Regions from separate parts of the Neobacillus sp. KR4-4 genome, predicted to be linked through region 3. Evidence: riboswitches for the same ligand, from Rfam matches in the RefSeq annotation. Region 3 holds a riboswitch; each other region holds the start of a gene.
What was found. A riboswitch is a leader RNA that binds a small molecule or an ion and turns the genes downstream of it on or off. The one in region 3 is predicted to bind cyclic di-GMP.
Positions count from the first base shown of each region.

Region 1: it holds a riboswitch for cyclic di-GMP, as region 3 does, so the genes downstream of both, ACE198_RS14875 (TadA family conjugal transfer-associated ATPase) here and ACE198_RS18065 (anti-repressor SinI family protein) in region 3, are expected to answer to the same signal.
Region 2: it holds a riboswitch for cyclic di-GMP, as region 3 does, so the genes downstream of both, ACE198_RS01800 (DUF3789 domain-containing protein) here and ACE198_RS18065 (anti-repressor SinI family protein) in region 3, are expected to answer to the same signal.
Region 4: it holds a riboswitch for cyclic di-GMP, as region 3 does, so the genes downstream of both, ACE198_RS25700 (anti-repressor SinI family protein) here and ACE198_RS18065 (anti-repressor SinI family protein) in region 3, are expected to answer to the same signal.

Region 1 covers NZ_JBHHJU010000013.1:66,539-73,958, forward strand. Annotated here, with positions in the region: gene addA (helicase-exonuclease AddAB subunit AddA) at 1-1,888, shown strand, start outside; gene ACE198_RS14845 (spore germination protein) at 1,935-2,153, opposite strand; gene ACE198_RS14850 (spore germination protein GerPE) at 2,208-2,615, opposite strand; gene ACE198_RS14855 (spore gernimation protein GerPD) at 2,621-2,797, opposite strand; gene gerPC (spore germination protein GerPC) at 2,794-3,408, opposite strand; gene ACE198_RS14865 (spore germination protein GerPB) at 3,467-3,697, opposite strand; gene ACE198_RS14870 (spore germination protein) at 3,715-3,936, opposite strand; cyclic di-GMP riboswitch class I at 4,186-4,272, shown strand; gene ACE198_RS14875 (TadA family conjugal transfer-associated ATPase) at 4,428-5,468, shown strand; gene ACE198_RS14880 (fumarylacetoacetate hydrolase family protein) at 5,622-6,530, shown strand; gene ACE198_RS14885 (YisL family protein) at 6,668-7,024, shown strand; gene ACE198_RS14890 (DUF2777 domain-containing protein) at 7,092-7,420, opposite strand, start outside.
Region 2 covers NZ_JBHHJU010000002.1:22,800-30,219, reverse strand. Annotated here, with positions in the region: gene ACE198_RS01815 (sugar phosphate nucleotidyltransferase) at 1-1,140, shown strand, start outside; gene ACE198_RS01810 (glycosyltransferase family protein) at 1,198-2,271, shown strand; gene ACE198_RS01805 (VanZ family protein) at 2,386-2,847, shown strand; cyclic di-GMP riboswitch class I at 3,868-3,952, shown strand; gene ACE198_RS01800 (DUF3789 domain-containing protein) at 4,001-4,111, shown strand; gene rfbB (dTDP-glucose 4,6-dehydratase) at 4,214-5,185, shown strand; gene ACE198_RS01790 (LCP family protein) at 5,285-6,265, opposite strand; gene ACE198_RS01785 (MFS transporter) at 6,346-7,125, shown strand.
Region 3 covers NZ_JBHHJU010000019.1:4,249-11,668, reverse strand. Annotated here, with positions in the region: gene ACE198_RS18080 (alpha-mannosidase) at 1-344, opposite strand, end outside; gene mgrA (L-glyceraldehyde 3-phosphate reductase) at 559-1,551, opposite strand; gene ACE198_RS18070 (lactonase family protein) at 1,707-2,768, shown strand; gene ACE198_RS18065 (anti-repressor SinI family protein) at 2,868-3,017, opposite strand; cyclic di-GMP riboswitch class I at 3,046-3,129, opposite strand; gene ACE198_RS18060 (VanZ family protein) at 3,679-4,158, shown strand; gene ACE198_RS18055 (DUF421 domain-containing protein) at 4,196-4,900, shown strand; gene ACE198_RS18050 (nucleotidyltransferase domain-containing protein) at 4,948-6,027, opposite strand; gene ACE198_RS18045 (ABC transporter ATP-binding protein) at 6,047-7,420, opposite strand, start outside.
Region 4 covers NZ_JBHHJU010000039.1:1,353-8,772, forward strand. Annotated here, with positions in the region: gene ACE198_RS25680 (YtxH domain-containing protein) at 1-224, opposite strand, end outside; gene ACE198_RS25685 (DUF1128 domain-containing protein) at 418-642, shown strand; gene map (type I methionyl aminopeptidase) at 682-1,431, opposite strand; gene ACE198_RS25695 (helix-turn-helix domain-containing protein) at 1,702-2,028, shown strand; gene ACE198_RS25700 (anti-repressor SinI family protein) at 2,118-2,240, opposite strand; cyclic di-GMP riboswitch class I at 2,271-2,358, opposite strand; gene ACE198_RS25705 (hypothetical protein) at 2,975-3,178, shown strand; gene hutH (histidine ammonia-lyase) at 3,412-4,938, opposite strand; gene ACE198_RS25715 (DNA topoisomerase III) at 5,262-7,349, shown strand.

The DNA.
Region 1 (7,420 bases), on a different contig from region 3:
CCTCTCAACAGGGTACTTTAACGCAACGGAAGTGGCCATTATGATATCACTCCTGCGTGTTATTGATAATCCATTCCAAGACATCCCTCTTGCCGCTGTATTACGGTCCCCCATCGTTGGGTTGAATGAGGAGGAACTATCCATCATTCGTATTCAACAAAAGCGAGGTTCATTTTGGGAAGCAGTTACCGCTTTTTGCAAAAGTAAACAAGCTGAAAATACGGCTGCATTTTACGAAAAACTGCGCCGCTTTTATGACTTTTTAACAGAATGGCGCTCTATGGCAAGACAGGGTTCTTTGTCTGAGTTAATTTGGCAGTTATACAGAGATACCCAGTTTTATGATTTTGTCGGAGGCTTACCAGGAGGAAAGCAGCGTCAAGCAAACCTGCGTGCGCTATATGATCGAGCACGGCAATATGAACACACTTCTTTCCGTGGTCTGTTCCGGTTCCTGCGGTTTATTGAACGTATGATGGAAAGAGGGGATGACCTTGGGGCAGCAAGGGCACTTGGAGAGCAAGAGGATGTAGTTCGAATTATGACTATTCATAGCAGCAAAGGGCTTGAATTTCCTGTCGTATTCATGGCGGGAATGGCTCGAACCTTTAATATGGCAGATATTCGTAAACCATATATGCTTGATAAAGAATATGGATTTGCTTCTAAGTATGTAAATGCAGAAAAAAGAATTTCGTATCCTTCTTTACCACAAATTGCTTTTAAGCGAAAAAAGAAAATGGAAATGCTCGCCGAAGAAATGCGTATCTTATATGTAGCCATGACAAGGGCAAAAGAAAAACTTTATTTAACTGCAACATTAAAAGATACACTCAAAAGAATTGACCAATGGAATGATGTGGCAGCAAATACTGAATGGCTGTTGAAAGATTACGAACGGGCAGCTGTTTCAAGCTATATTGATTGGATTGGTCCGGCCCTTGTTCGTCATCAGGACAGTAAAGAATTAAGGAATAAAGAAACGATAAATCCCCTCATACCTGAAGATATCTCGAGTCACCCTTCTTTATGGAAAATCTCTTTGCTAAGTGCTGAAGAGGTGAAACAGAAAGAAACAGAAGAAGAACTAGAAGAAAATCAACTTCTTGAACGAGTACAAAAAGGGGAACTTGTCGAGACTGCGTCACCATTTACTGAAGAAATTCGGGCCCGCTTAGATTGGGAATATTCTTTTTCGAATGCAGCAAGCCATCGTTCGAAACAATCTGTTTCAGAAATAAAGCGACAAAGGGAAATGGCAGATGAACAAAGTGGGACCGATCTAGTGAACCACTTTAAAAAATCAATAGTAAAACGTCCTAAATTTATGCAGGAAAAGCAATTAAGCCCAGCCGAACGAGGCACTGCTATGCATATGGTCATGCAGCACGTCGATTTAACTAAGCCAGTGAATCAAGAATCTCTTCAGGAACAATTAACATGGATGGTCAATAGTGAATTATTAACCCTGGAACAAGCTGCAGTAATCGATAAAAATTTGATTATTCATTTTTTTGATTCCGAATTGGGACGAAGATACTTTAATGCTAAAACACTCAACAGAGAAGTTCCATTTACACTTTCCATGCATGCTCGTGATGTGTATCCTAATTGGAACGAGGAAGATGAATCTGTGTTTGTTCAGGGGATTATTGACTGTATCTTAGAGGATGAAGATGGGCTGGTTTTAGTGGATTATAAGTCAGATCGGATAACTGATCGCTATAAAGGCGGGTTTGACCAAGCCAAGACAATTCTTGAAAACCGCTATAAGATGCAAATTAACTTATATACCCGTGCAATTGAACAAATCTGGAAAAGGAAGGTCAATGAGCGGTATTTGTTTTTCTTTGATGGGGCTCATATTTTGAAGGTTGAAAGAGATTAATTCAATAAAAAATGACATAGACCATCTTATGGTTTATGTCATTTTTTTAATTATTACCCACAATTGGCTGATCGATTAAGTTCGTATCAAGTACATTGGTGCCACTTAATCCAGAATTCGTTACGACGATTCCCCCGGTGTTAAATGCACCTGAGCCTGCATTTGTCTTAGAGGCACTTTTTGGAGAGATATATACAGTATCGCCAAATTGAACAATACCGCCACCTACGTTAACGATTTGGACGGGACCGATAATCGCTGGCATAACAAACATCCTTTTTAGAAAAGTTACTTTTATCCTTATGAGTAACTTATGCATTTATCTTTGTCCTTGTTCTCCTTCGTTTTCGCCATTTCTAGGACTGGGATATAACTGTCGAATATGTTTAATTCTGGCTTCCATGGAAACATGGTTGCTGCTCCCAACGTGCAAGAGGGAAGCTGAAGATATCCCCGTAATATCAATTCGGCCAACCTTAATTAGTGGGTTAGGATTTTGACGGGAATATGTGTAAGATTCATTAATAGGGAGAAAAGGAATAGGTTCGGAATAGACCTGGTAAGAGGATAAGTTCCCTTCATTTCCATAAAACACTTCGCTCTCCCTTTGGACCGCGAGTGCTCTTGAAAGACCATTTATAATACAGGAATCCCCTATCTGTACCGTAGAGGAAAAAGAGACGATTTTAATATTAATTGTATCTACACAAGAGGTTCTCTGCAGCATGTTGTTCACTCCGGTGATAGCGGAACAAAAGGACCTATAATTAATGATTCCGCAGGGGTATCAAAAGTAGAGGCTAACTGGATTGTTTCTGTATCTCCCACCATTACTAACGAGGAACTTGCCACCCCGGTGATTTTGATGTTTTGGACAAAGAGTTCACGGTTATAAACTACAAAGTTCATTCTGTATGCATCCCTTTCAGGTTATCAGGTAAATTACTAAAAAAGACCATTACCCCGTTTTGTATTTCCTTCTTTAATGCTTCAATAATTAAATCATCTGAAGGGGCATCTGCAATCGTGCGATTGTCCGCAGGATGGGTGTTTAAATGATGTTCTATCCTACTCGGAAGCTGTTTAATGATGTCTTGTTTTATGAATGCTAAATACTCGTCATTTGGCAGAACGTTCAATTCTCTCTGAGTAGCTTCCACTATAGGAGGTAAATCCGATTCTAAATATCTATAAATGGCTTCCTCGATTTTCATTGATCTTTGCATTTGATCTTTTGGTGATATTGGGGTGGATAAGGATTGATTTTGTACGGCAAAGTCTTCAATTCCTGCTAATTCGGATGGATTTAGACCAATGTTTAACGTACCTTCAAGAGTCTCTACCTTTAGTTGATCAAATTTATACTCAATTTTGTCTACATGGATGGCCTGTTTTTCATATAATTGTTTGATTTCTGCTTGCATTTTTTGGAGAGTGCTCTCTAAAGACTGAATTCTTTGCTCCTGAGCTTGAATACACATCTGCAGCCATTGAAGATATTGGGAATAATCCTGATACATATAATCACCTCACAATTATTTCTCCAATAAACGTATTGATTATCATAAGATCGGCGGCCTATTTATCCTGTTTTCTTACTGCGGCTTGTAGGGGCACTGATGGTGTCCCTAATAAAGAGCCTGAAGATTTGATTGTTTGTGGTGCAGGTCCAGTAAATCCGCCAGTATTATATAAATGAGCCATCGGTTTAATAATCCCAGCACTACCTATTTGTAAGACTGAGGAATTGGTAATCCCGCCAATTTTTATGAAATTAATCTGAATGGACTGCTGGATATAAAAGTTCATTTAAAATCACCCATTCATTAAGCATTAAGTGCAATCCCTTGATCGTAAACATCTGAATCACTTGTATTAGTGGAACTTACATTATTTTGAAGTTGTAAGCTATCCCCAGTGTTAAAGGAACCAGCGCCAGAAAATGTTTTTGCGGTAGAAAATGGCATGATTTTATATACATCGCCAATATGGAAGACAGAACTGCTGCCAAGCGTAATGACCTGTGCAACTCCAACAATTGCTGGCATTTTCAACACCCTTTTTTCATAGTATCTTCTACATCCTATGTATGGGTAAAGGTAATGTGATTGATACGCCCAAAATTATTGAAATCAAAAATCCGATACGATTTTTAATATTCATTTGTAGAACGATCGATTAGAAATAGTTATAATTACCTATTTGCTTGTACAGAAAATAATAAATAAGTTGGGTTTTCGGTTGTTTAGAAAGGGACTATTATATGAGTAAGAGATCAGTCGGAAATAAACACTGTTTCTCGATAAAGGCAAACCTGATGAAAATCAGTGACGCAAAGCTATAGGGGCTAAGGTGCATTTGCACTAAGCCAGCCAGTTACCGAAAGATTAGGGTGTTTCATAATGGATATTCATGTCTGCATAGTTGTTCTATGTATCTATGAATATTCTATGAATTCTATCCCCCCTTTGGTAAAGGCGGGGTTATTTCTATTTTATGGAGGTGGAAACTAATCGACTACTTAACCTGTTTTGGACCTATAAATCCCCTTATTTTAGATGAAGATGTTTCAGAGGTTATGGTAAATGGACCTAACCAGGTGTACTGTGAACGTAAAGGAAAATTGGTATTAACGTCAGTACAATTCCGTGACAATGAACATGTCAAGACAATGATAGACAAAATTCTTGCCCCACTTGGATGGAAAATCGATGAAAGTTCGCCAATGGTAGATGCTAGGCTGCCTAATGGCTTACGTGTTAATGCCATCATTCCTCCCCTTGCATTAAATGGACCAGCCATTACAATCAGGAAATTTTCAAAGGATCCCTACCAAATTGAAGATCTAATCAACTTTGGGACAGTGACAGAAGAAATGGCATTTTTTCTAGATGCATGCGTGAAAGCCCGCTTGAATATGTTTGTTAGCGGTGGTACGAGGTCTGGTAAAACAACCACTCTGAATGCCCTTTCCAATTTTATACCTGATGAAGAAAAAATCGTAACGGTTGAGGATGCTGCCGAAATTCAGTTGGGACAGGGTCATGTAATCTCACTAGAACTTCGACCTTCCGAAATAAAAGGTAAAAGAGCCATTTCGATTCGAGAGCTTCTCAAGAAATCGTTACGAATGAGACCTGACCGTGTTATTATCGGAGAAATCCGTGGTGGAGAAGCGCTTGATATGCTTCAGGCAATGAATTCTGGCCATGATGGTTCACTTGCTACAGGGCACTCATATAGTCCAAGGGATATGATTAGCCGTTTGGAAACCATGGTCCTTTTAGCAGGATTGAATAATTCTATTAAAGACATTCGAGAGCAAATTGCAGGAGCAATCGATGTGATTATCCAGCAAACTCGTTTAATGGATGGAACAAGGAAAATTATCAATATTACTGAAGTTCAAGGAATGGAAGGAGAAAATATCGTTCTGCAAGACATCTTTTCCTTTAAACAAAAAGGAATTAATTCTGAGGGGAAAATTATTGGACAACTTATACCGACTGGTGTCCGCCCCAAATTTTATGATCGCCTAGAGGCATCAGGGATTCATATTCCAGCGTCATTGTTTAAATAATCTCAGGTAATAAGAGGCATTAAATTTATGAATGATTAGGGGCTGAATTTCCTTTAAATAGGGTTCGGCTTTTTCTTGTTCACTAAATTTGTTCGAGGGAGTTATTTCTTTTAATATATTAATTGTGAGACAATCATATTGAGGTGAAAAAGAGTGAAATTTGTGACAGTAGAATATAACCATGAATTGTTCGTTGGATTGCTTGACCAAACTGAGGCCGCAGTCCTTTTGTTAAACCTTGCTGAAGAAGCAAGAATGGGCATAAGAAGTTTTCCTCCTTCCCTGCTTAAATGTATCGACTTAGGAGATCTCTTTATTAAAAAGGTGAAAGAGGTTCTGGATTGGGTTACTAATTGCGGACAAACTTCATCTTTTTTCGTCCCAATTGAACAGGTAACTTTGCTTGCTCCTATTCCGAGACCAAGTAAGAATATTTTTTGTGTCGGGAAAAATTACGCAGAACATGCGATTGAAATGGGGAGTGAAGCCGATATCCCTGAACATATTATGGTCTTTACAAAAGCACCAACAACAGTTATTGGGCCTAATGAAATGGTCCTAAATCACAAAAATATAACGGCTCAACTTGATTATGAAGGCGAGCTTGCCGTCATCATTGGTAAAAAGGGGCGGGCAATAAAAAAAAATAAGGCATTGGATTACATTTTTGGCTATACCATTATTAATGATGTAACCGCACGAGATTTGCAATCGAGGCACAAGCAGTTTTTCATCGGCAAAAGCCTTGACACAACCTGTCCGATGGGACCTTGCATTGTTCATAAAAGTTCTATCGATAATCCGAATTCCCTAAATATCGAGACGAAAGTAAACGGAGAATTAAGACAGAATTCAAATACTAAGAATTTTATTTTTCCGATTGAAGAGGTTATCTCCATTTTATCAGATGGAATGACACTGGAACCTGGTGATATTATTGCAACTGGGACACCAGCTGGTGTAGGGAAAGGGTTTAAGCCCCCTAAATTTTTATCTCCAGGTGATCAGATGGCAGTCACAATTGAAAAAATTGGGACACTGAAGAATACTATTCAAGAATAAAGCTATACTTGAAAAATAATTTATAGCATTCTCCTATTTGTAACTTTATTTGACTTGCTTTTTTTCGTGTTTATAAACTGTTTATGGTATGATAAGGTTCGAATTAAAAGAAATTTTATACAAAAGGAGGAACTAACTTGATTCACGGTCATATTACGGCTTGGCTTTTAGCATTAATTCTATTTGTAGTAGCACTTTTTTTACATAAGGGTGGAAAAGAAAAAGGTGCAAAAATTGTTAAAATGATTTTACGAGTATTATATTTGCTTATTATTGCAACTGGTGCAGGGCTTCTATTTTCGGTTTACAAAATTGATGTTTGGTATGTTTTAAAAGCGGTTGTCGGACTTTGGATAATCGGATTATTCGAAATGATTCTTAGCCGTGTGGCTAATAACAGAAGAACTTCTGTATTTTGGATTCAGTTTGTCGTTGCATGGGTTCTTGTTTTATATCTGGGTGGAAGATTGCCAATGTCATTTTTAAACCCATAATTTTAATGTTATCTTGTAAAGGCTGTCGAACAATTCGGCAGCCTTTTGAATTTCCCATGCCTTTTATCTATGAAATCATTTTCTCTATCACTAATCGTTTTCCTGTATTTAATGTAAATTCAAATCGATCATTCACCTTTTCGTAATAGCAAAAATGGTGTTGGACATTACAAATTTGATCCTGATTATCGAAAACTATAAAATTTACCCCATCTTTGCGATTTTCATCCGATAAGAAAGATAAATGATTATAACAGTAGATGCAATCGTAAATGGAAAAGTTTAAGGAGTTTAGAGTGGTAACAAATTGAAAAAAAGCATCATCATTTACCCCATCTAAAAGCCTTTCAAGCGAATAAACTAAATGTTTCCTAATCCTGACTAAATCATGATTTC
Region 2 (7,420 bases), on a different contig from region 3:
GAACGTCGTGATACATTCCCTGCTATTGCTTTAGCTGCTTCATATCTATTTTCTATACAAAATGTTTCTGAAGATGAAGTGGTTGTAGTATTGCCGGTGGATCCATACGTAGATGATAGTTTTTTTGAGAAGGTAAAAGAATTAGAGAATGTTTTACAAGATTCTAATGCCGATTTGGCGTTAGTTGGTGTGAAACCTACTTATCCTTCTTCAAAATATGGCTATATTGTACCTAAAGAATCAGTGGATGGAGACCGCCATTTTACAGTCAATCATTTTATGGAAAAACCAAGTGAAGAAAAGGCTCAGACTCTTATCGATATGAATGCGCTCTGGAACTGTGGTGTATTTGCTTTTAAACTAAAATATATCATTGATTTATTAGTTGAAAAAGGTTGGCCTCTTCATTATGATAAGCTATCACTTCATTATAAGGATCTCCCTAAGATTAGCTTCGATTATGAAGTAGTCGAAAAGGCGAACCATATTGTGGCTCTTCCTTATGCTGGCTATTGGAAGGATCTTGGGACATGGAATACATTAACAGAAGAGATGGCTACATCACAAATTGGTAAAGGTGTATTAAGTAATGATTCAGTAAATACACACTTAATCAATGAACTTGATATCCCAGTTACCATTATTGGTCTAAATGATGTTGTCGTAGCTGCAAGTCCTGATGGAATTTTAGTCTCAGACAAAGCATCGAGTCCGAAAATTAAGGAACTAATTAGTGAGTTTGAACAGCCGCCAATGTATGAAGAGCGCATCTGGGGCTGGTCTCGTGTCCTTGATTATGCTAAGTATGATGATGGAAACGAAATGGTCACTAAACGAATTTGTATTCACGGAGGGAAAAATTCAAGCTATCATTACCATAACCTGCGTGATGAGGTTTGGACCATTGTCCGCGGTGAAGGTGAATTAGCGTTAGATGATTATATTACTCGTGTAAAAGCAGGGGATATCATCCACCTTCCAGCAGGTAAGAAGCATGGAATTAAGGCATTTACAGAACTTGAATTTGTTGAGGTTCAAACTGGGATTGGCATAAGTGACCAAGATTTTACTCGTTTGTATTTTGAATGGGATGATGTCATTAACCATTTCCAAAAATCAAAGGCAAAAGTTATCTTATAACAATTAGGGAGAGGACTTTTGTCCTTTCCCTTCTTTTTTATTGTCGAGGTGAATCATATGAAAACCATTGCCTATTATATTTCTGATTATGGGTATGGGCATGCTTCAAGAAGTATTGCGGTTATACGAAAACTTTTAAAAGACAATGAAGTCAAAATTTTTGTTTGCCATTCCTTTGCTCTATCTTTTATAAAAGAGTCCCTTCACTCTAATCGTGTAAGTTTTAGAACTATAAAGACAGATGTGGGTTACTTTCTGGAAAAGGATTCGATTCATCCTGATAAAAAGCGATTATTTGAGGAATATAGAAATTTCGTCGATGATTGGGACTTCAAGGTTGAGCAGGAGAAAGAGTTTTTAAAGTTAAATCAGATTGACTTAGTTGTTTCAGATATTTCACCACTCCCATTTGAAGCGGCTCAAAGATTGGATATTCCTTCTATTGGTCTTTCTAATTTTTCATGGTATACGGCTTATCAGAATTTAATTGATGACGGAGAACTAAAGGCATACAAAGCGGCCTATCAAAAGATGACACATTTCTACTCTTTGGCAGGAAGCAATGAAAATTGGAATGTCCCAACCAATCATTATGGATTTTTTTCTAGAGAAGTAGATTGGCAAGAGGTTCAAAGAATTAGAAAGTTGATTAACCCAGATGAGACTCGGAATGTCATTTTTCTAGGACTTGGAATGAAAATAGACGTGGGTTCACTTGAGGAACTTCCCATTTGGGACAGCCCGAACTGCGTATTTTTAGTATCCTCAAATGTTCATGTTAATCGTCCAAATGTATTTCAAATTCCAAGTGATTATTTGGAATCTCAAAATTATATTGCTGCATCGGATCTAGTCATTTCAAAAGCAGGATGGGGAATGATTGGGGAGGCAATAAGTGCTAATGTCCCTTTATTAATCCTTAATCGAGCATCCATGAAAGAGGATCAAAATACGATCAATTATCTAAAGAAACATCATCTTTGTCATACAATCGAATGGGATGATTTCAAGGACTATCAAGTTGACGCGTCAACCATAAATTGTGTGGAAAGGGAAATGAGAAAGAATATCTCATCTAATAATAATGAAGCAGATAAGATAGCAAAGGACATCCTGAAAATAATGAAATAATTCTATTTATACATCTTGGGTAAGGGGGATTTACGTTGACTTGGTTACATAATACTCCTTTTTCTACAAACTTAAGATAAGTGATATTTTTAAAATAGAAGGGAGGTTGTATAGATGAATAAAAGAAAAGGTTGGATCCTAGCATCGATTCTTTGGATGGCATTAATTTTTTGCTTCACACAGCTTCCGTATTTTACTGGAGAAAAAACATCCAAGGCTATTCAACATGTAGTAGTGAAAGAGCACAATACTATTCACACACCTAGTGCGGACCATGAAGAGATTAATGTACTGAACCTGATCGTAAGGAAAGCAACACATGTTACGGTATTCGGGATACTAGCTCTATTATTGTTTAAATCACTTGAAATCTATCGATATTCTTATATTCTTTCATGGGTGCTAACCTTTCTTTATGCGGTAACAGATGAATTCCATCAATCGTTTATGCCAGGAAGAGTTTCATCTTTTAGGGATGTCTTGTTTGATTCTCTTGGAGCCTTTCTTGTTCTGTCATTCATTTTATTGATTAATAGAAAGAGAAAGCTAAGTTATTCAACAAAAGTTATCAATTAGAGTGAAAATTAAGCCTGGTGACATGTTAAAGGACCGAGCGGAACGGTTCAAGTATTATATGAAGGCACATTAGTATTGGAGACCCAGAACAATTTGAGTTGAAGAAGGGTACACATTTGATTCTTCCTGTCGGTTTCGGAGATTTTGAATAAGATGGGGAATATGAAAATTATCGTTTCGGATACCTAAGATACACTTTTTTTGTATGCTAAATCCTCCCGCTTTACGGTGGATTTTTTTGAAAACCTACCATAAAACGGGAATAGCGATTTGGAATCTAGTACATTATACCGTACTTTATTATATGGATATGTACACTATGAATGAATCATCATTTGAATAACTAATTTAATCCAACCGAAAAACGCAAACCATAATGGAACACTTAAAGACGTCCCCCACAATAATCCTAATAAAAGATTCCCTTGCTTGTCCATGAAATCCACTCCTATTGTTAGTTGTAGATAAATCTGGTAATGCACGGTTCAGTTTTTTAGTATATTTGTAAACGCTTTCAGTTTTCTTTTTTATATGATAACCAAATATGGATGGGGAATAAAGTAGAAATATGCAAATAACATGCAAAATATTTCGACAGATTCACTTATTAGACTTTTTATGTCAAGGGGGGGACCAATCTATTATTTACTATTTTTCAATTGGAACGAGAGTGCCTCTCCTTAGTGAAAGATTTTACGTAGGATAAAATAGACGATTCCCCATAAAGGAATGGATAAAAGAATCCCCCAAAGGCAGCCCCTGCCGAAATTTCGCCCATCTTCCTTCTCTGCCATATGTATCACTCCACTTCCGAAACAGGTTGCTTATCACTATTTAACCATGTATGGATGAACGGTTATATTTAATTCGTTCGATGAATAGTTACAAATTTTATGGCATTGTCGAACAGAATCAATAATGAAGGTGTTTGCAATTGCCAGATTATTAACATATAAATAGGTTATTTGCTCTATTTATTACTAGAAACAATTAGTATATTATCAATAAAAACACATAGTTCGTACGAAAGGGCAAATCCATTGAAAAGTGGAGGCGCAAAACTAAAGGGGCTAAGGTTCTAAAACTATGCCAGCCAGCTGCCGAATATGATCACCTTACGACGGATTATGAATATACTCTGGGAGGTTACACTATGGTTATCTTTATTGCAGGCTTATTTGTTGGATCGTTCTCTATGCTTACAGTAATGAGTCTTATGGTTGCAGCTAAAAGAGGAGACCAACTACTTGAATCACAACGATAATTTGAAAGCGTTTTCTAAACAACCTCAACTTTTGGGGTTGTTTTTTATTTTTCAAAATAAGTTAATTACATATAATTTAAAAAAACGGAAGGGGAGAACGGGGTGAGAAGGGAAAAAGTACTGATTACTGGCGGAGCTGGGTTTATTGGCGGGAATTTCGTTCATTATATGATGAATACATACCCTCAATACGATATTTATAATCTTGATTTATTAACCTATGCCGGTGATATAACAAAGCATCATGATATCGAGGGGAGACGAAACTATCATTTTATTAAGGCGGATATCACGGAGCGCGAGGTGATCATTTCGTTGTTTGAACAAGAGAAGTTTGATTATGTGATACATTTTGCAGCGGAAAGTCATGTCGATCGATCGATTGCTGATCCGAGTATCTTTGTTTGGACCAATGTTTTAGGGACTCAAGTGTTATTAGATGCGGCTCTGCAGGTGGGTGTTAAGAAGTTTGTCCATGTTTCGACCGATGAAGTATATGGTGAATTGGACTTTGATCCAACTACGTTCTTTACAGAAGAGTCCCCATTGCAGCCCAATAGTCCCTATAGTGCAAGTAAAGCATCGTCAGACCTGCTAGTAAGAGCCTATCATGCAACATACGGACTTCCAGTCAATATTACACGATGCTCTAATAACTATGGACCGTATCAATTCCCAGAGAAACTGATACCAATGGCCATTTCTAGGGTTCTAAATAATGAAAGGGTTCCGGTATATGGAGACGGAAAGAATGTCCGGGATTGGCTCCATGTCCTGGACCACTGTTCAGCCATCGATCTTGTCATGCATAAAGGTGTTACGGGAGAAGTTTATAATATTGGCGGGCATAACGAGCGGAGTAATTTAGAAGTGGTAAAGACAATCATTCGTTTCTTAGGGAGGTCGGTTGATTTAATTGAATTTGTAACGGATCGGTTGGGGCATGATAAACGTTATGCTATTGATCCTGCGAAGATAGAGAAGCTTGGCTGGAAGCCTACTTTTACTTTTGAAACTGGTATTTCTCAAACTATTAACTGGTATTTAAATAACAATTGGGGTCGGATCAGGTAAAGTTGCTGAATTACCGAATATCCAGCCATCTAACGGAAAAATCAAAAGAGAACTGAAATCAGTTCTCCTTTGATGTAAACTTTATAGCTAAATCGTATTTTAAAAGTGAGTGGATATTAAATCTTTGATTTTATCCTGGTCAATTACCAGTTGATAGTTATTAGCCTTTAAAATGTCATCATACATTCTTTTTCCAACACCAGGAATCTGATGATATTCCAATTGTGTATTTGGTTCAAAGTCTTTTGCTGCAAGTCCAAGACTTAACATATCGGAAGTTGACATATTGCTTGCTATTACAAAGTTAGGAATAGATTTTACGAGTGAAGGCAGATTATTGATATTACTTGGACTTAGAGCTTTCTTAGCAATTCCTTTTAGTGCCTCTTCTTGGAGTTTTTGACGGCCATACTCTCCGCTTTTTAGAGAATAGCGTTCGTGGACAACCTCTGCGACCATTTTTCCATCTAAAGTATGTGTACCTGCACTTATTACTTTATTTTTATTTTCCTTATACCAAGGATGGGTTAATTTAACATCAAATGGGACATTCATATCAATACCACCAACCGCATCAACCATCGCTTGAAAGCCGCCATAATTGGTTTCTACATAATAATTGATCGGAACACCGGTTAATTCTCCAACTGCGTTGACAGCAGCCTCTATCCCTTTTTTGGCCCCTTTTGTTGCCTGCATAATATATTGGACACTCGTAATTTTGGTATATCCATAGCCATCTAAATGGACACGGGTATCACGTGGAATGCTTATTGCATCATATTTATGCTTCGTTAAATCCACATGAACAAGCATCATTGAATCAGAATGCCCTATCTTTTGACCTTTTCTTTCATCGGAACCGATTAATAACAAATTAAAAACAGGTTCTTTTATCTCTACACTCTTATTTACTTGCTGTTCATTGTTCCCAGAATTTACAACGGGAACGGATGTAAAATGATTATCTGGCTGTAATTGATAATATCCGTATCCTACGCCAGCAATAACGAGTAAAAGGATACCCAAAAAGCTAAATCCTACGATTTTCCATTTATTTTTTTTGCCTTTTTCTTTCATATTTCCTCCGATATTGGTAGAGAGTTTCCTCTAAATTAACTAGGTTAATAGTCATAAAAATATTTTACTGTTTTTGGATATTGGATTCAATATTAATTAATTGGAAGGAACGCGGTTGTATTTGTCCATATTCATTTGAGCCAGAGCTATTATTCATCCGCAGGCCAGGTAAAAATAATAGAAATTTTGATGCCGCGAATAATAGCGGAATTAAGAGGCACAAGCAGCTAATTGGTACTATGTCTACAGCATTTAGGACACCGGGACTGATTTGGATTCTAATTATTGAAATCGCAACTTTAAGTTACTTATGGGGTTCAAGTGCATGGTTACCTTCTTATCTTTTGCAAGAGAAACACTTTTCTTTAAAACAAATGGGAATGATCGCTTCTCTACCTTTTGTGATAAGTATAGGCACTGGTTTTCTTGGAGGATATATCCTTGATCGCTTACCCACAAGAAAATTGACTCTTTTATTCGTAATTGGTGGAGTGGGCACGGCTCTTTCTGTAACAACGGCCATCATATCCACAAACCCAATCATTACAGCAATCGGTTTGATTTTGGCTAATGGATTTTGGGGAATACAAGGTCCAGCAATTCCGACGATGGTTCAAAATTTGTCTGATGCTAGAAGTGTAGGAAGTACATATGGAATTGTAAATGGCATAGGGAACTTAGTTTCGGCATTTATGCCTACAATAATGGGAGTGGTTATTGGAAGTCTAGGAGGGAATAACTTTGTAGGTGGATTTTATCTATTAGTGGGCACACAAATTATTACAGCAATATGCGGGCTATTCTTTTTAATGTATAAAAAAGATTTGCTCATCTTAAAAGGTAATGTCGTAACGAAATAAAGATGATTAGTGAGGGTTAAAAATCCCGAGCCATTGTCATCGCCCGATATTGGTCGAAGATTAATAGTTTATTATAAAGCTACTTCATTGAGACCTTTTAAAGCAATCCTGCGGAACCATGTGAACCGTTCCCTTGGTACTCCCGGACACTCCTGTGTCTTTAGACTGATATACGCAATAAAATATTAGTAGTATTCAACCATTGATAATAGTTGGAATATTAAATAAAATGAAACCAACCCATCAGACAGGTGAGACATGTAAGACGCATAAGACAGGTATATACATAAGACAA
Region 3 (7,420 bases):
GTCACGCCGAACTTTTCTTTAAAATAATTTTGACCAATCAATCCTTGGCGGACAAATGATTCGCCACTTGGAATATTGCAATCGGGCTGTATCCACCACCCCCCACAAATAACCCATCTGCCTTCTTGTATTCTTTCCTTGATTTCCTCAAACATCTTCGAATCGTTTTTTTCAATCCATTCATAATAAGCAGCAGAACTGGACGTGAATATAAAATTCTCATATTCTTTTAAACGATCTAATGCAGACCGAAAAGTTGCTTTCACTTCTTGAAAGCCTTCCTGCCAGCGCCAAAGCCAAACCGGATCAAGGTGTGCATTTCCAATCATAAACATATTCTTCATGTAGATTTTCCTCCTGATTGATTGATAATCTTAGTTAGATTTACTTTTCTTTTTAGTTTTAACTGCCTCTATCAATCGTAAAGACACCGCTTTCATAAATATTATTTACGATTGGAATTATTATAGCATCTTAACATTAGTTTGTGTATTCAATAAACTAAGCAAGTGAGTTTTATCACCTAAAAAAAGGATGAGCAATAGCCCATCCATCTTCTTAGTTAGTTAGAATATCCTCTATTCTTATTAATTCTTCCTCTGAAAAATCAAGGTTATTTAATGCAGCAACGTTTTCCTCAATTTGACTCACTCTGCTTGCACCTATTAAGACAGAAGTAACTTTTTCTCCGCGTAAAACCCAAGCAAGCGCCATTTGTGAAAGACTCTGACCACGCTCTGTTGCAATTTCATTTAATTTTTGAACACGATTCAATACTTCTGAAGTTACATGCTCCTCACGCAAGAACCCTGTAGAGCTTGCTGCACGAGAATCGGCTGGAATCCCTTTTAGGTATTTATTTGTTAATAAACCTTGCGCTAACGGACTAAAAGCGATTGAACCTACCCCGTTTTCCTGGAGCACATCCTGTAAGCCATCCTCTATCCAGCGGTTAAACATCGAATACTTTGGCTGATGGATTAACAAAGGTGTTCCTAACTGATTTAAGATTTTGATAGCTTCTGACGCTTGTTCAGCACTATAGTTAGAGATTCCAACATATAACGCCTTGCCTTGACGAACAATAGAATCTAATGCCCCCATGGTTTCCTCAAGTGGTGTATTGGGATCTGGACGGTGTGAATAAAAAATATCAACATAATCAAGTCCCATTCGTTTTAGACTTTGATCTAGACTAGATATCAAGTATTTTCTTGAGCCCCAATCCCCGTATGGACCCGGCCACATCGTATAGCCCGCTTTTGAAGATATGATCATTTCATCACGGTATAGAGCAAAGTCTGTTTTTAAGATTCTACCAAACATTTCTTCAGCCGAACCTGGCGGCGGACCATAATTGTTGGCCAAATCAAAGTGGGTAATGCCTAAATCAAACGCTCTTTTCAGCATTGCCCGTCCATTTTCATATGTATCCACACCGCCAAAGTTGTGCCAAAGTCCAAGTGAAACGGCCGGTAGTAATAACCCTGAATGGCCACTCCGATTATACTTCATTGATTCATAACGATTTTCTGCAGCTTGGTAAACCATGTGGGGTACCCTCATTTCTATTCGCTTTTGGATAAAACTAACACCCAAACTATACCATATCAAATTAATTTTCAGTTAATTCAGGTTCTATATTTGAGTAATAAATAAAATTTCTGCTAAAATAAACAGACTACATTTTTCGAGGAGCCAAAAAAATGACAAACAACCAAACATTTATCGGTTATATTGGAACATACACCAAGGGCGGCAGCGAAGGAATCTATACGTTTAAACTAAATACGGATAAGAAAAGAATCGAAGATATTCAAGTTGCAGCTGCACAGTTAGAGAATCCAACTTATGTCACGATCAGTAAGGACAATCGATACCTCTATTCTGTGGCTAAAGAAGGAGAAAATGGAGGCGTAGTTGCTTATTCCATAAACAGGGAAGGCGGATTAACCGAGCTCAATCGTCAGTTACTTCAGGGCTCATCGCCTTGTCATGTGAGTGTTGACAGTAACAACCGTTATGCATTCAGTGCCAATTATCATAAAGGATCGGTAGAATCTTATTTAATTAACCAGGAAGATGGAACGATTCAACCAGCTGCATCGGTTATAAAACATGAAGGTTCTGGTCCAGACCCAAGACAAGAGAAACCGCATACCCATTATGCCGGCATCACCCCTGATGAGAATTATCTAGCAGTGGTTGAATTGGGTATTGATGCTTTAATTACTTATGCAGTCAACAGTGATGGAACACTTTCAAAAGCGCACTTTCTTCCATTAAAAGCTGGAAGCGGACCAAGACATTTAGTTTTCCATCCGAACCAAAAATTTGCATATATCATGACAGAGTTTAGTTCGGAAGTGATTGTTTTATCCTATCATTCGGAAAATGGTCATTTTACAGAGAAACAATATATTTCAACGCTTCCTGAAGATTTCACCGAGAATAATCAAGGAAGCGCCATTCATATTTCATCTGATGGACAGTTTGTTTATGCGGGGAATCGTGGCCATAACAGTATTGCTGTTTTCCGTGTAAACCAAGAAACGGGAGAGCTTAGTTTTGTTGATCGCACCTCCACTGAAGGTGATTGGCCGAGAGATTTTATGTTCGACCCAACAGAGAAATTCATTGTGGCGTCAAACCAAGAGTCCAGTAACCTCGTCTTGTTTTCGCGTGATGAAAACACAGGAAAACTTGCATTGATTCAGGCTGATATCGAGGTTCCGTATCCGGTTTGTGTGAAGTTTTTAAATTATTAAAATTAAAAAAACAGCTTAACAAATTGCTCATTAATTTGTTAAGCTGTTTTTTTAATCAATTGAATATTGCGAAAATTAAACACTCAATTACCCCTCTTATTAATTATATTCCGGTTCAATCGTCTTTAATCCAAGGGAGCGATTTAGGAAATCCCTAATTTCATCAATAGAGAGTCCTATCTTTTTAGCTTCATTAATAAGATCTAACCATTCTGTATCAATATCTTGTTCAACGGTTAATGCAGGCAAAATTAACCCTCCTAAAATGATTACTATTTTAGGTAACTCAGCCATCCTAGTTAAAAACCTTAGACCTGTAGCTTTGCGTCCCAATCTTTCGAAAGGTTTGCCTTTGTCATTCATAGTATTAAAGTATTAAATTATTATAGAATAAACTAATAGTACTATAGTCTTGATGGAAACTAAATGAAAATATTTCCAAAAATATCGACAGAATTTCGACAAAATTTATATAAACCAATTAATCGTAGTTTAGAAGTTTTAAAACACATTTCTCACATGTTACCTGACCTATTTCAATAAATTTAATTTTTTTAAGGGTCTTCCTATTAATAATCCGATCCTTGTTAAAGACTATACCGCATGCACAATGATAGGAATCCTTCACAATGTGAATCTTGTTTCTTTCTTTTATTAGTGGATATATCATGATTCCCCTTCTTTTCTAATTATTAGTTCCTAAAAAAGAACTTCCTTTGTTCATTATAAAGAAATTGTAGAATTTTGTAAACGGAGAGGAGTTAATTTTACCCAGATAAATTTCATTCACCTATAATACGAAAGTGGTAGATTATTGGATTATTTTAATGTGAATATCCCCGTTTGTTCTTTAAAAGGAACAATGGTAAAATGTATATTAAGAAATAATAGTTAGTTAGGAGCAAGGACTTTGGATCATCAACCGATACAAGGTAGTTGTAGAATCGATAAGAAAAGAAAGACACAGAAACGATTTCTTTTCATAAAAGTTCTATTGATTATTTTATGGGGCCTATTTTTGTTGGTAAATACCTGGACTGAGAGTATAGAGCGACTAATATATTTACATTCTTTTGGATTAAAGTGGGTTTCAAATCCTGATTTTTTGTCTTTTTTTTATTTTAATGATTTAACTTTGATTCATCCTGAATTTATTAAAATTAAATTAGGACATTTTGTTGGTTTTGCGATCATGGATTTTCTTCTCTTCAATCTATTTAGAAGTCACAAATATTCTATTGGCATATCCATTATTTTTGCGTTTTTAACAGAATTCCTGCAACTGTTTTTTGGTAGAGATGGACGGCTTTACGATTTAGTTATTGACTCATTCGGTATTTTATCAGTATTTTTTATATTAAAAGTACTTATTCGTGACAATACTAAGTAAGACGTTTACAAGGTAAGGAAGTGACTATTTGCCTTCAATGGATTTTTTGCAAGCTCAAGAAACGCTTAATTTAATGGAGTGGATTTTAAGAGCTGTAATTGGATTCTTCTTTATGCTCATTGTTGCTAAACTAATGGGACAACGTGCCATTTCTCAATTAAGATTACTTGATTTCGTTATCGCCCTAGTTGTTGGTAATATTATTGCCCATCCATTATCAGACGAGCACCTTGGAATGAAAGGTGCGATGACTACAACCATCGTATTGGTGGTTCTGTATACCGGTGGTTTATTTATCAGTTTAAAATCAACCCGCATCGGAAAGTTTCTAGACCCCGATCCATTTCCTCTTATTAAAGAAGGAGAAATTCTTTATAAAGGGTTAAAGAAAGCTAGAATTTCAATTGATTATTTATTAGCAGAGTTGAGAAAAGAAAAAATTGAGGATGTAAAAAAAGTAGCATTAGCGCTATGGGAATCAGATGGGAAACTTTCCATTTTCTTAGATCCGCAGTATGAGCCGATTACGCCATCCACCTACCAGATGACAACGAAGCCTTTTGATCTCCCACAGACCGTTATAAGAGAAGGCAAGATTGTTCATCATACACTAGAAGAAAAAAACAAGAATGAAAGGTGGCTTGTGGATACTCTTAATCAAACACATCAAACAGGGATCCAGAATGTTTTGTTAGCCACAATTGATGGGGAAAACAATTTGAGGGTATTCATTTATAAATAATTGCATATGAAAGAAACATAAGCCATCTGGTTAGGTTAGATGGCTTATTAATGTGGCAATACCGCCTTTAATAGACTAGTAAGTCTCTTCTTATACAACAAGAGGTACATTTTCTTGCCTTGTGACTGCTCATCTATTTGTGAAGATACTTCATATTCTGAAGGCCAAAGCCAGTTACCAATTTCAATCAATGTATGTTTGAATGTATCATAGCTAAAAAATTGATAATCGAGGAAATCCCAGTACTGCCTAAATGCCTTTAAAGTTTGGTATTCCCAAAGAGTATTCACTTGAAATGGGAACATCTTGATTTCGTCTAAGTGTGGAAATTGCTGATAAACGATGGATAAGGTCCTGATGTTCCGCTTTAAGGTTTGGTGAGATTCCGCGAGCTGTATGAAATGGTCAAAATCAATCTCCTTCCTCTCCTTGTCAATGACTTGAATAATATCCATAAAATATTTCATTGAGTCTAAATTATGGCGCCAGCCGTGAAGGCAAATCATATAAAAGGTATGAAGTGGGGAAAGTTCTTTAATATACCCGGATTGGCTCACGGGTACCGACTGCTCCCAAAGATCATTTATATTAAACCTCGAGGTACTTCTTTTTACCAAATCCCAATGTAATTCCACCACTAGCGGCGTGGGCGAATCAGGTAATTTCTTGCTAAAACTACAATGAAAATGACCAGGTATGGACTCTTCTTCCACCGTAAAACCTAACGATTTAACAGATTCAATGGCGATAGTAAGATCCTGAATTTTGACTAATAAATCAATATCAGAGGTAGCCCTTGCCCCGATGTGGCCAAAATATTTCTCAGCAAAATAAACCCCTTTCAGCGCAATAACGTCTATCTTTTTCTCCTCAAACAACCTTAATAATTGATCTGTTTGATTTTTAATAAAAAGATTTTGATACAATCCTTTATTATATTCTTCTTTAAGATGAAATTGAAAAAACGCAGGAGTTTGCTCGAGCCTCCCCTGCTGTTTTAATAAAAAATAAACCTGGGAGGCAGTACCGTCATCTTCAATATCCTGAAGAACTTGATGATACAGCTCCTCATCCTGAGGCAGTGATTTCTTACTATCATATAAAAATTTCACGAACTCTAGACTCACCAGCCTCATCTCCCATTTATTAGTTTGAAACTAAAGACAAAGGTGTTTCTTTTTTAGAACTATACGATGTTTCATTGAGTTTTCGATATAAACCTTTTTGTCCCATTAACTCCTCATGTGTTCCCTGTTGAACGATTTTTCCCTTATTCATCACCATGATTACATCAGCGTTTTGGATTGTCGACAAGCGATGGGCAATAATAATTGTCGTTCTGCCTTTCATCAATTCATCCAGTGCTTCTTTGACGAAATATTCTGTTTCCCCGTCTAAAGCCGAAGTAGCTTCATCTAATAGTAAAATTGGCGAATCTTTTAAAATGGCTCGAGCAATGGCGACTCTTTGTTTTTGGCCTCCAGATAATTTAACTCCATTTTCACCAATTTGGGTTTCGTATCCGTTAGGAAGCGAGAGAATGAAGTCATGAATCTCAGCATTGATTGCCGCTTCCACCATTTCTTTCTCCGTCACATTGGGACGGGCAATCAAAAGGTTCTCTCGAACGGTTCCAGCAAATAAGAAGGTTTCTTGTGGGACATGGGCAATCGAACTTCTTAACTCTGAAGCGGAGAACTCTTCTATGGATTTACCAGCAATTTTAATTTCTCCTGATTGCGGCTTATAAAATCCCTGTAATAGATTAAACAGGGTACTCTTCCCCGCTCCACTCGGACCAACTAACGCCACCACTTTCCCAGCAGGAATCTCTAAATGAAAATGTTCCAAAACATTTTTATTTTCCACATAACTAAAGGTCACGTTATGAAACCGAATCGAATCGACTTGGTTCAAGGTGGGCTTAAACGAAGGTAAATCTTGTAGATCAGCTGGTGTTTCAAGGACAGCTAACACCCTTTCAAGTGCGGCAACAGACCGTTGAAAGCCAGCCCATAAACTAGCCATTCCCGTAATTGGATAAAATAAGTGCCCAACTAAGTTTAGAAACGTTAACAATGCTCCAACGGAAAGCATTCCTTTGGAGACAAAAAGGGCTCCGACAGACAGGTTAATCATAAAAGTAATCGAACTTAAAATTTGACCGCCCGAATTATACCAGCTTTGAAGTTTGCCATTTTCAAGCTCTAATTGAAATAATTCCTTATTTTGTCTGACGTACTTTTTATACTGCAGTTTCTCAAGTGTAAAGGAACGAATTACGGTAAAGCCATGAAAAGTCTCATTTAGGAGGCTATTTATATTTCCTACTAATCGGTGGATCAATCTCCCATTTTTCCGAAGTAACAAGCCGAATACAACACCAGATAATGCTGTGATTGGGGCGATGATAAGACTTACTAAACACAGTGTCAAATTAATATTTACCAAATAAACAAATACAACAATATAAATTATTGGCAGCCTAACTAGACTAATAAGATTACTGCCAATTACTCC
Region 4 (7,420 bases), on a different contig from region 3:
ATATCTTCATTAACCTGCTTTACGGTTGTCTTGACTTTTTCAGCTGTTTCCTTAACTTTCTCCGCAATTTCACCAGGATTTCTAAAAACATAGGTAAGTCTTGATGTGTTTTTTTGTACGTTTGCTTTCATCACTTCACGTGTTTGTTTATCTAAAAGGCTAATGGCCCCGCCAGCAATGGCCCCGAGTATCATTCCGCGCCAAAATTGATTTTTCTGTGTCATGTTAACGTCTCCTTTAATCCTTGTTATTATCAATAGTACCCCATGTAAAAAATACCAAAACCTGCATATTTTTATTTTCCTAGATAGACGGAGTGCATGCAAGTCCATATTCTCTTTTAATGATTTTTTTATTGACATATAATTTCTTACATGAAAAGATGAACTTAATAATTATTCGGAAAGGATGACCGAAATGAATTTATCTGAAAAGTCGATTGAAAATGTTGAATTTATGATTGAACAAATAAAGGAAAAGTTAAAAGTCTTGAACCTTGGTGCGATTAAACCTTCACATTTTGATGAAGAAATGTACGAGGAACTGAAAGAGATTTATGATATGGTCCAAAGAAAAAATTCGTTTAGTCCTAATGAAATGCAAGCATTAGTAGAAGAGCTTGGAAGCCTTCGAAAGAAATAAAGCGAAAACCCGTTATGCACATAACGGGTTTGTTTGTTGTTAATCTTGTTCAGTTAAGATGACGGTCCCATCTTTGGTAATGGCAAGGGTATGTTCGTATTGCGCTGAATACTTTCCATCAATAGTTCTTGCCGTCCAGCCATTGAGATCCATTTTTGTTTGATATCGTCCTACATTAACCATGGGCTCGATTGTAAAGACCATCCCTTCTTTGATTCTTGCCCCTTTGCCTGGCAGTCCATAATGAGGAACATCCGGTTTCTCATGAATTACAGCGCCAATTCCGTGGCCAATAAAATCTCTTACAACCGAAAACCCTTCGCTTTCAACATATTTTTGAATTGCGTGCCCAATGTCTCCGATTCGATTACCGACAACGGCCTGTTCGATCCCTTTATACAGCGCTTCTTTTGTTACTTTTAATAAACGCTCCGTTTCCTCTGATACGTCTCCAACTGCATAGGACCAGGCAGAATCCGCTAGCGCACCGTTGTAATTAACAACCATGTCTACCGTCACAATATCCCCTTCGTTTAAAGGTTCTTTCCTTGGAAAGCCGTGGCATATTTCGTCATTTATACTTGCACATGTCGCATATTCATAGCCCTTATAGCCTTTTTGTTCTGGAGTCGCACCTTTTTTCTTAAGAAATTCTTCCACAAAGGCATCAATTTCCCAAGTGGTAATACCTGGTTTAATCAATTTAGCTATTTCTTTATGACAGGCAGCTAGAATTTCCCCTGCCTTTTTCATTGCATCTATTTCACGTTGTGATTTAAGGACAATCATTATTGTAGGGTCCCCTTCCTTTTTATTTATTTTTATGTATGCAAATCAAAATTGTTATTCGACTAAAAACATACCACTAATAAATTATAAAACATGCCGCAATAGGCAACACTTTTAATATAACTCTATCCTGATATTTTTTCAAAAATACTTTATCTATATTATTTCATAAAGTACATATTTTCCTTATTAATTTGTTCTTAATATGGTGCTTTCTTATTCTTTTTGATAGAATTAATGTAGAGTGAATAATAATTGGGTGTGAGACAAATGATTGGTGATCGCGTAAAAAAATTTCGCTTAGATAGAAAGATGTCACTTTCCGAACTTGCTGCTCAAGCAGGTGTGGCTAAATCTTATTTAAGTAACCTTGAAAATAACAAACAAGAGAATCCTTCTATAAAGTTTCTAGAAAAAATCGCTGTTGTTTTAAATATTCCTGTAGATCACTTGATACATGAAGAGATTAATAAAGAGGAACTAGATATTGATTGGATGAATCTAGTCAAGGACGCAATGAATTCGGGCGTTTCTAAGGAACAATTTCGAGATTTCCTTGAATTTAACAAATGGCGAATTAATCAAAATGATAAGTAGAAATAAAACAATCTTATTGAAAAAGAAAAGCATTCTACAAAAAAGTTATTTTTGTGTAGAATGCTTTTTTTGTACTTCCATGTGTCTTATCATCTCTCTGTGACCAAGAAATCACGAACTGCTTCTATGGATAACCCTAAGTCCTTTGCTTCCAATATGAGTGCAATCCATTCCTGATCGATTACTTCAAATTCATTTTTCGTAATAACCACTATACTCACTCCTAAAATACAGAATGTATTCCAGGTAGCCCGGCCATCCTAGCAAAAAACCTGCCTTAGACCCTCGGCTTTGCGTCCCTGCTTTTCAACAGGTTTGCCTTTTTCTGACATTTAATAAAACTTAAGTCACTGAATTCGATAGGACAATTTACTTAATCGTTATTGATATTATATCTAGTCCTATTTTAGTTGGTTGTTGTAATTTGTCGTATTGATTAAATTTTCACACAATTATTTATAACAAATTATACCATATTTCTACAAAAATATCCCAATTAAGACTTTTAATCTAAACACCATCTGTCAAAATAGTTAGTTTTTGGAAAAAACCTTGTTGTTTACTCCTTTCGTTAGCCAAAACCAGAATACTTTTCCAACATATAACTTAAATATTTGTCTAAGCTGTGAAAATTGGCATATAATGTAAACAACGAAATTATTTTCTGAATATTATTAATATTCTAGAGTAGGTGGTGATTTCATACAATGACCTTTATCCATGTGTTGAATTTTTCAATTCCGATTGCATTTATTGTGTTTGCAGGGTATTTTTTGGATCGCATATGCAAGCCAGACTCCACCAAACAAAAAGTTGGTGAAGATTGAATCTATTAAAAGGATTCCACTGTCATTCAGCTTTTTCTTTTTTGTGGAAGGAATTAAAAAAGTAATTATTTCACTCTGTTTCGGGAATGATACTTGCGTAGACGAAAGGAGTGTTGTAATTGGCACGTGGAGAACATTTTGAACATAAAAAGAAAAACCATCCAGGAAACTTCCCGGAAGGCAGTTTAACAGAAAAACATGCGAAAGAAGCAGTTGGTGACGAAGAATTCCTAGTTGTACGTGAAGCGTTTAAAAATCGTGTAGAAAACGAGGATGAGTATCGAGGAGATACTGCCCGATTACTAAATGATCAGACAGAATAAAAGGCGTGAGCATCTCACGCCTTTTTTTTATTAAGAAAAGCGCAAGCGCCCTGGTCAGCGGCGTATGGCCTGGAGCACTCCAACTGAGATAAAGGAAACACGAAGAGCCGGAGGCGATTCGATGTTGACTTATCGTAGGGCGGAGAGCGAAGGACACTAGCCGCTAGGGCGCTGGAGCTAGACAGTAATCTAAGTTCAAAAACTTATCTTTCTTATTTTTTAAGAATTCATTATTAGAATTGTCCCTTTTCAATCCTTAAGTTTCTAATAAATGGTGAAAAATCGATTGACTTAAGCCAATAAGCAGCTTTTTCAATATCCTTTGAGAATACCCTATCTTGTTTAATGGATGCTACCTGTTCGCGTGCCTTGTCGTAAAACAATCTAGTATTTGCAGCCATTTTATCAATCCCGCGAATCTCCACCGCCTGCATCGCACAAATCAGTTCAATTGCCACAACTCTTCGTGCATTCTGGATAATTTGATAGGCATGCCTTGACGCAATTGTACCCATACTTACATGGTCCTCCTGATTAGCAGAGGATGGGATGGAATCAACACTGGCTGGATGGGCAAGTGTTTTATTCTCTGATACCAGTGCCGCTGCCGCATATTGCATGATCATTGCCCCAGATTGCAAACCAGGTTGAGGACTAAGGAATGCTGGTAAATCATTCAACTGCGGATTAACCAATCTTTCAATCCGTCTTTCTGAAATATTCGCCAGTTCAGCCACGGCAATTTTCATAAAATCCATTGCAAAAGCAATCGGCTGTCCATGAAAATTCCCCCCAGAAATCACCTTTTCCCCATTATCAAAGATTAATGGATTATCCGTTGCCGCGTTCATTTCAATTTCTAATTTTTCTTTCACATAATCCAGAGCTTGCCACGATGCACCATGAACCTGTGGAATGCAGCGGAGAGAATAAGCATCTTGAACTCGTAACTCGCCCTGCTGTGTAGTTAATAAACTATCACTTAAATAACCACGGATTCTTGCGGCTGTATCAATTTGTTGTTTATAACCCCTAGCAACATGAACTTCTTCCGCAAATGCATCAATAATTCCATTTAACCCTTCCATTGTCATAGCTGCAATTAGCTCACTTTCATGTGCTAGTTGTTCAGCCTCCAAATACCCGATCACACCCATAGCTGTCATCGCCTGTGTCCCGTTAATAAGGGCTAGACCTTCTTTGGCCCCCAAGGTTAAAGGCAAAATTCCCTCTTGTTGGAGTGCTTCAAAAGCCGCCATTTGCTTCCCTTTGTAAAATACCTCTCCCTCGCCAATTAAAACCAGTGCAAGATGAGAAAGCGGGGCTAAATCACCGCTTGCCCCCAGAGAACCTTGCTGTGGGATAACAGGAATGATATCCTGATTTACTAACTCTAATAATTTTTCAATGACAACAGGTCTGACTCCTGAAAAACCCTTGAGGAGAGCGTTAGCTCGTAGAAGTACCATTGCTTTGGAAACTAATTCTGGAAAAGGTTCACCAACCCCGCATGCATGGGAGCGAATTAAATTAAGTTGGAGGTCCTGAACATCGTTTTTATCAATAAGGACGTCGCTGAACTTTCCAAATCCTGTCGTAATTCCATAAACTACTTTTGATTCAGAAACAATTCTTTCAACTGCTTCTCGACTCTTCTTAACTGCTTCCAGGCTCTCACTTGAAGCCATGATCTTTTGTTTTCGATATAAAACATCTTTCATCTGCTCTAATGTTAAACTTCCACCTGTCAGTGTTATCATATCGTCTCTCTCCTCTACCACTGTAGTATAATAAAGAAAGAGGCTGGATTCCGAATCTAATAGATTGGGAGTCCAGCCTCTTTTATGATGAATTGATTGAATTTTTTCAGATGCCTCATGGGTATCATTCCATTCTTTATTTAACTTAGTGATAATATTGTATGGTGTGCTAAGCATATTTGTCAATTTAATTTCCAGAATTTTACGACGATAATACTTTAGCGAGATAATAAATGAAAGGAAAAATGCTTAGGTTACAAAATATCTTGAGATTCCGTTATACTATATACAGGTTAAAATGGATGTACCTGAAAGGAGTAACTATGAAATCTCTTGTACTTGCTGAAAAGCCAAGTGTGGCTAGGGAACTTGCCCGTGTACTTGGCTGCAATCAAAAACATAAAAGTTATATGGAAGGCAATCAATATATTGTCACATGGGCACTCGGCCATTTAATTGAATTAAAAATGCCAGAACACTATGACACAAAATATAAAACCTGGAATTTAGAGGATTTGCCGATTATTCCACAAAAAATGGGCTTAATGGTCATGAAGCAAACCAACCATCAATTCCGTGCGATTGAAGCCTTAGCAAAACGGAAAGACATTAACGAATGTATCATTGCCACAGATGCTGGTCGTGAAGGTGAACTAGTTGCGCGCTGGATTCTTGAAAAGATTCGCTGGAACAAACCCTTAAAAAGATTATGGATTTCTTCGCAAACAGATAAAGCCATTAAAGATGGGTTCAAGCAATTAAAGCCTGGTAAACAATTTGAAGACCTTTACCATTCGGCCGTTTGCCGGGCGGAAGCTGATTGGTTAATCGGATTGAATGTAACAAGAGCACTAACAACAAAATATAAAGACCCCCTATCGGCAGGACGGGTTCAGACCCCCACTCTTGCTCTAGTTTTGGAACGAGAACAGCAGATTCAATCCTTTGTTCCAAAAGAATATTGGACAATTCGAGCCGATATTGGCCCACTTTCAACAGATTGGGAACGGGACAATGAAAAGCGCATCTTCGATAAAGCAAAAGCTGAAGCGATCCAATCAAAAGTAAACGGTAAGAAAGCTGTACTTGATAAAATTGATCGCAAGAAAAAATCAGAGCCCCAGCCCCTGCCTTACGATTTAACTGAATTACAGCGGGATGCAAACAAGCGATTTGGTTTCTCTGCGAAAAAAACATCTTCTGTTTTACAACGTCTTTATGAGCAATACAAATTGGTCACATATCCTAGAACTGATTCACGCTATTTAACCACTGATATGATGAACACAATGATAGACCGCTTGCATGGTATGGCTTCTGGGTATAAAGAAGAAGTTCGTCCACTGCTAGCAAACAAGGGGATTGTGCTCGCCAAACGCGTCTTTAACAATGAAAAGGTAACAGACCATCATGCGATCATCCCAACGGAACAAAGACTTAATCTTAATGAACTTGATTCAGATGAAAAAAAACTTTATGACATCATTGCAAGACGTTTCTTAGCACTGTTTTTACCTGCTTATGAATTTGAAACCATACAGGCAACATTTAAAGTGGAAGGCGAAACCTTTATCGCCAAAGAAACAAATGTAATTGAATTGGGCTTTAAAAAGGTGTTAGGAAGAGAAGGTGCGGAACAATTAACTGGGCTGCAAAAATTAGCTCAAGGTCACTCGTTTGAGGTAAAAGATTGTTCAATCAGCCAAAAATGGACGGAGCCGCCGCAACGCTATTCCGAAGCTGATGTTCTCTCACAAATGGAGAAATTCGGACTAGGGACACCAGCAACCAGAGCAGAAATTATTGAAAGACTTGTAGAAACGGAAGTCGTTGAGCGACAGAATGGACGCTTCCACTCAACTAAAAAAGGCAAGCAGCTCATTGATCTTGTTAATGATGAATTAAAGTCACCGGAACTAACGGCAAAATGGGAACAGGAACTTGAGAAAATCTCCAAGGGAAAGGCGGACCCGAAAGCCTTTTTACAAAAGATTCGCCGTCAAACGGAGCAGTTGGTTTCTGAAATTAAAAAAAGTGAGAAATCCTATCGTGCCCACAATTTAACCGGTTCAAGATGTCCTGAATGTAACGAATTCCTAAAGGAGCGGAATACAAAGGAAGGCAAAATTCTCGTTTGCTCGAGTCCAGAGTGTTCCTTCCGAAAACGTAAGGATCCAAAGCTCTCCAACCGACGGTGCCCGCAATGCCATAAAAAAATGGAAATTCATAATGGAAAAGCAGGTGCGTACTTCCAATGCCGCCGATGTAATGTCGTTGAAAAAGCAGAGGACAAGAAAAAAGCAGTCAATAAAAAAGAAGCACAAAAGCTCGTCCAGAAATACACACAAAAAGAAGATTTCGGAACCAGCTTAGGTGATTTACTTAAACAAGCCTTAAACAATCAGGAATAATCATAAATGGTAAGCACTTAGGATGTGCTTACCATTTATGTTGTAAGTTTTTCGATTCGGCTAGTAGTATT